Regions from separate parts of the Pradoshia eiseniae genome, predicted to be linked through region 2. Evidence: a T-box and tRNA genes for the amino acid it is inferred to sense, from the RefSeq annotation. Region 2 holds a T-box; the other holds one or more tRNA genes.
What was found. The T-box of region 2 lies ahead of CYL18_RS00195 (valine--tRNA ligase). A T-box ahead of a tRNA ligase gene usually reads a tRNA of that ligase, here a tRNA-Val.

Region 1 (3,181 bases), on a different contig from region 2:
ATTTTTGTATACTTCTTGTTGGCCGCTATTTTGCCAATCAATAAAATTATTGGCCGTATTTATCCTATATTCGGAGCTGTCTTATTGATTACGGCTGGGGCAGTTTTAATATCCTTACTGTTTTCCGATATTAAAGTGCCTGAATTGTCATTTGCTAATATGCATCCATCCGAATTACCTGTTTGGCCGCTATTGATGGTTACGATTTCCTGTGGTGCTATTTCTGGTTTCCATTCTACACAAAGCCCGATTATCTCCCGTACATTGAAAAAGGAAACGGAAGGTAGAAAAGTGTTTTATGGAGCTATGATTGGTGAAGGAATCATTGCATTGATCTGGTGTGCAGCAGGAATGAGTTTTTATGGAGGAACAGGAGAGCTTGGATCGGTTATTGCTTCGGTGGGTGCCGGTGGTGTAGTAGACCAAATTTCTGTTGGGCTGCTAGGAACGATAGGTGGTCTATTAGCGGTGCTGAGTGTCATTATCCTGCCGATTACGACAGGCGATACATCTCTTCGCTCAGCCCGGATGATTGTGCTCGACTTTTTAGGATCCCGTGTTAAAGGTAATCCAAAAACAATAGCCGTTGCGGCAACAGTTGCCGTTACGATTCCGTCATTTTATCTTTCAACAATTGATTATCAATTTTTATGGCGCTATGTAGGCATGACAAACCAAATGGTTGCAACCGTTATGTTATGGGTGGCTACTTCTTATTTGTTAAAAGAAGCAAAATTACACTGGATTTCAGGTTTACCCGCTCTGTTTATGACAGCGGTGGTCTTTACTTACTTGATGGTCGCACCTGAAGGGTTCGGATTGGAATATAATCTGGGGATGACTATCGGATTATCGGCTACGGTCGCTGTTGGTTTATTTTACGCCTATCAAATCATGCGGTTTAATAAATTGAATGTTCCTGCTCTAGCTAAAAAATAATGATGTGTGCATTCACATTCATCCCTGAACATGTGGGGGATGTGAATGCACTTTTCTTTTTACCTATATATATTTTAAAGTTGCGGTTTGATTGATTAATCCCAGGAATGCAGAAATAGTGGGGCAACAAACACTCCTTGAATCTATATGAATGTGCGTAATGCTGATTAGTAATAAGTACGTGTGTTACTGAAAATAGAAAAAGGCATAAACCTTTATAAACAAAGGTTTATGCCTTTTTAAGATGTATGATCCCGACTGGGTTCGAACCAGCGACCCCCACCCTGTCAAGGTGGTGCTCTCCCAGCTGAGCTACGGAATCACGTATGTAAATGTTTAAGACAATATTTAATATAAATGCTTATGAAATAAAAGTCAATATGTCTTGATAAACTTTTTTCAATAAAATATATTCCTCCATTGTTTCCTCGTGCTATGCCTTTAGGAGCTGTTCAATGATTCTACCAATCTAGCATCTGAAAATTTGCCGAAAAAATTAATTCGTTGTAAATTATTTTGTTTACATAAATATCTGATTGACAAGTTAAATTATAAAATGGTATTTTTATCCTATAAGATTCTTAATATAGAACTAAAATCCCAATGTCAAAACAACTAACTAATCATAATTTAGTATATTTATTTACAATTAGAGAATTCAAGGGTAGCTATGCAGCTTCGCCCGCAGTGATATTCTCGCTTTGTTCGGTCTTAATCAAGAACAAAAAAACATAAAGATGTACTTGCATAGAGGTCCGCTCCAGTCTTTCCTGAATCATGTTTTTAACGAGACAGCTGATAATCATAACGATACACAGAACTATCTTGCAGAATTATTTTTCCTATGACAACAAGGCATTCTATTTGATTTATAATAAGGATATTCCTTCTGATCCATTGTTAGGTTGCACGAACTAACCGAATATATAGGCGGTTGTGGTTCAGCTTTACAATGGAAGAAACAGATTATACTTTTCAACATAGTTCAGACTGGTATCCCGAATGATTAAATCAAAAGTAGGGTAGGAAGAATAATAAGTAACCTTTAGATTAACGTACATAAACCATTACCTGGGTGATTGCATGACATCTAAGTGGGACATCCGCTGATATTCTCATTTTCGCTTTGATAGTGGGGAAGTGTGGAATCTGCAATCAATCTGGAGTGGCAGGGTTTTAGCATCAGAGGGAGTTAAACAAAGGAGGCAGGCGACTGTGTTTTATTATGATGAGTCCGCTCGTATTCGAGGAGTGGGGCATAGGTGAATTATATATTAGTTGGGGATGGCGGACATAGCAGGGTTATTCAGGAGATGATTGAGAGTGCAGCCCCAAGCAGGATTGCCGCTTACTTGGATGATCGGTATAAAAAGCTGGTCAAGAGGGGGGATATTTATTATGGACCGATTAGTGCGGCTCGGTCAGTTTTAAGACATGTGTATTGTGGGAAACTGGTCATTACGGTTGCTGACAATTTGACGAGAAAGTCAGTGGTTAAGCGATTGAACCTTGCGGATGATTGTTATACATCGGTCATTTCCACACATGCCATCGTAAGCCCGAGTGCTGAGATTGGAGCAGGCACAGTGGTGATGCCTGGGGCAATCGTTAATGCGGAGGCGAAGGTCGGCAAGCATGGAATCATTAATACGGCCTCTGTCGTTGAACATAATTGCCGCTTAAGCGATTTTGCCCATATTTCATCAAAAGCCTGTTTGACGAGTGGGGTCAAGGTAAGGGAGGGTGTGCTGGTTGGCGCGAATGCAACCGTCATTCCGGATGTGGAAATTGGGCAATGGGCTGTGGTAGGGGCTGGAGCGACAGTGACGAGCGATGTTCCTGAATTTGCACAGGCTTTAGGGGTGCCGGCAAAAGTGGTTAATCAAGAAAAGGGCGGTGGTTTTAATGCCTATATGAGCTTCTAATATAGTAAATCCTTCTGGCACGGTAAAATTGAAGAGTTGACTGCCTGGAAACAGCCATGTCCATTTCGGAAAGGAGATTTTCATGATCGGAAAAAACATTCAACAAATAAGGAAGAGAAGAGGAATGACCCTGACTCAGCTGGCTGTAAATGCAGGAATATCGAAATCGTATTTAAGCAATATCGAGCGAGGCGTCAACCAGAATCCATCCATTGAAGTTCTGAAGAGGCTTGCGCTTGTCTTGCATGTTGATTTAAAGACATTGCTGAAGATTGAGCAGCAAAGACAGCCAGATGAGAACCTGAATGAAGAGTTGA
Region 2 (3,181 bases):
CGTGTCAGAATCCACTTATCTGCTACGGATTTCTCGCCGCTCAAATCGATTTCCTCATAAGTCATGCCATCCATATTCATCAAGGCAAAGCGGGATGCGTTCCAAATCTTATTCGCAAAGTTCCAGACAGACTCTACTTTCTCATAGCTGAAGCGCAAGTCCTGTCCTGGAGAGCTTCCAGTCGTTAAGAAGTAACGAAGGGAATCGGCGCCGTACTTATCGATAACCTCCATTGGATCAACACCGTTTCCTAAGGACTTACTCATCTTGCGACCTTGCTCATCACGTACTAGACCGTGGATGAGTACATCCTTAAATGGACGTTCGCCAGTGAATTCAAGACCTTGGAAGATCATGCGAGATACCCAGAAGAAGATGATATCATAGCCAGTTACGAGTGCCGCTGTCGGATAGTAACGCTTGAGGTCCTCTGCATCCTTCTCAGGCCAGCCCATTGTGGAGAATGGCCATAACGCGGAACTGAACCAAGTATCAAGAACATCGTTATCCTGTGTCCAGTTGTCGATGTCGGCCGGCTCCTCGCGTCCTACATACACTTCACCGGTTTCTTTATGGTACCAAGCAGGAATCCTATGTCCCCACCAAAGCTGTCTGGAAATACACCAGTCATGGATATTATCCATCCAGTTCAAGTATGTTTTTTCAAAGCGTTCAGGAACAAAATGAACCTTCTCCTCTGTCTCTTGAAGGGCAACAGCTCTCTCAGCCAAAGGACCCATTTTAACGAACCATTGGGTTGAAAGATATGGTTCAACCACAGCACCGCTGCGCTCGGAGTGTCCAACTTGGTGGATATGCTCCTCAATTTTGAAGAGAACGCCTGCCTCTTGAAGATCCTTTACGATTTGCTTGCGGCATTCGAAGCGGTCCATGCCTTCGTATTTGCCGGCTTTCGCATTCATTGTGCCGTCCTCATTCATGACAAGAACACGTTCAAGATTGTGACGGTTACCTACCTCAAAGTCATTCGGGTCATGCGCCGGCGTGATCTTAACCGCACCTGAACCAAAGTCCATCTCAACATACTCATCACCAACGATTGGAATCTCGCGGCCAACGATTGGAAGAAGCAATGTTTTGCCGATTAAGTGCTTGTAGCGCTCATCTTCCGGGTGTACCGCAACAGCTGTATCACCAAGCATTGTTTCCGGACGTGTAGTCGCTACTTCAATATGACCGCTGCCGTCTGCAAGCGGATAATTCATATGATAGAATGCGCCTTTTACTTCTTTATGAATAACCTCAATATCCGAGATAGCCGTTTTTGTGGATGGATCCCAGTTAATGATGTATTCTCCGCGGTAGATCAATCCTTTTTCATAGAGGGTTACGAATACCTCACGAACAGCCTTAGATAACCCTTCATCAAGGGTGAAACGCTCGCGGGAATAATCAAGCCCAAGTCCCAGCTTTGCCCATTGCTCACGGATATGGCCAGCATACTCCTCTTTCCATTTCCATGTTTCTTCAACGAATTTCTCACGTCCAAGGTCGTAGCGGGAAGTGCCTTGTCCGCGAAGCTTTTCTTCTACCTTCGCTTGGGTTGCGATGCCGGCATGGTCCATTCCTGGAAGCCATAGTACATCATAGCCCTGCATCCTTTTCATTCTTGTCAAAATATCTTGAAGCGCTGTATCCCACGCATGGCCTAAGTGCAATTTGCCCGTAACGTTTGGCGGCGGGATGACGATTGTATAAGGTTCTTTCTCTGAATCTTGGCCAGCCTCGAAGAACTTGCCATCAAGCCACCAATCATAGCGGCCTTTTTCAATTGACTGCGGGTCATATTTCGTTGGCATGCCAATCTCTTTTTGCTGTTCGCTCATGTTCATTCTCCTTCATTCGTTTATTCTGGTGTCCTGGAAAATAAAAAAACCGCTCCATCCCTCTGTCATCAACAAAAGGACGAAACGGTTAGTCTCGCGGTACCACCTTCATTCCGGAACAGACTGACAAAATATCAGACACTCCGGCTCTTCATTCATCATAACGGCTCTTCACCGGTTCTCGCTACTTGCAATTGGTTCACGAAAACAGCTCCTGGGCGACCTTCTGCGGATTTTGTTACTGAAGGAACCTTTCAGCCGGTGGATTCCTCTCTCTTACAGCCTTCTGCCGCGTACTCTTCCCATTCAAAGCTTTTAATTGGTTTTTTTTAATACTGTTATCATACATAAGTATGTAGCCTGACGTCAATCATTGTTTCCCAATTTTATATAATTTATTCAATTGGGCAAAGGCACTTGAGCCTAGCCCCATGAATAGAATGTGATAAAGGGGGAATTTCCGCATGAGACGAAGGATGAATAGATACAACTTGCCTCCTTGGATGCAAAATGGGCTTAATGTGACACGTCAATTTGCTGTCCCTATCACCGTCTTTCAAGGAATACGAACCTTCTTTCTTCCAAGCATCGTTGATTTGCTCCTGCTCTTCTTCTTAATTGGCCTCGTACTTGCCTTTTATTTAGAAATCATTTGATGTGCTGATTCACTGCCGGGCAGAGGCCCGGCTTTTTGTTTGCAAAGAATAGGGAGCCTTGCCAGAAAGAATCCCATGAGAGCAAGCAGGAAAATAAACATACTGCCGTAGAAAGATACATGCTCTCTAGCACAATATTTATAATTCGTAAAGGTTCCCTTCGTTACTTGCCTAATCAAAACAACATCTCTTATCCTTCATATGGCAGAGGCTGAGTTCCGTCCACATCGGTAAAGCCATATTTTCTCGCTAGCTCTGCCACCATAACTGTTTCACCAGAAAACCTTGATACCATGGCATCTGACGCCAACGCCACTACCGCACGCCCTACATATGCTGTTGTTTCCGTTGCCCCATCCTCTGGTCCATAACCCGAATCTATCACTCTTTCTGTTCTCATCCATCCCGGGCAAACAGCAACGGCCGAAATGTTGAACTCCTTTAATTCTTTTGCCATTGCAGACGTCATCCGATTGATTGTATTCATAGCCAAATCATAATATAAATTAGCTGAAACTTGGTTCTTGATAAAAAATGTGATATTTATTATTAATCCTTTATGGTGTTTTACCATCAGAGGCATCGCGTATCGAGCAGTCATTAAATAAGCTTGTGGTCCTGCAACCATCATCGCATCCCAATGCTCCAGCGGGCGTTCCCAAAAATGCGCTCCAGTCC

Region 1: it encodes a tRNA-Val, which carries the amino acid that the T-box ahead of CYL18_RS00195 (valine--tRNA ligase) is inferred to sense. The anticodon was not compared.

What each region holds. Positions count from the first base shown of each region.
Region 1 covers NZ_PKOZ01000004.1:10,661-13,841, reverse strand. Annotated here, with positions in the region: gene CYL18_RS08615 (carbon starvation CstA family protein) at 1-939, shown strand, start outside; tRNA gene CYL18_RS08610 (tRNA-Val) at 1,189-1,261, opposite strand; gene CYL18_RS08605 (acetyltransferase) at 2,202-2,864, shown strand; gene CYL18_RS08600 (helix-turn-helix domain-containing protein) at 2,947-3,181, shown strand, end outside.
Region 2 covers NZ_PKOZ01000001.1:43,465-46,645, reverse strand. Annotated here, with positions in the region: gene CYL18_RS00195 (valine--tRNA ligase) at 1-1,847, opposite strand, end outside; T-box leader at 1,920-2,166, opposite strand; gene CYL18_RS00190 (hypothetical protein) at 2,312-2,503, shown strand; gene CYL18_RS00180 (SDR family NAD(P)-dependent oxidoreductase) at 2,694-3,181, opposite strand, start outside.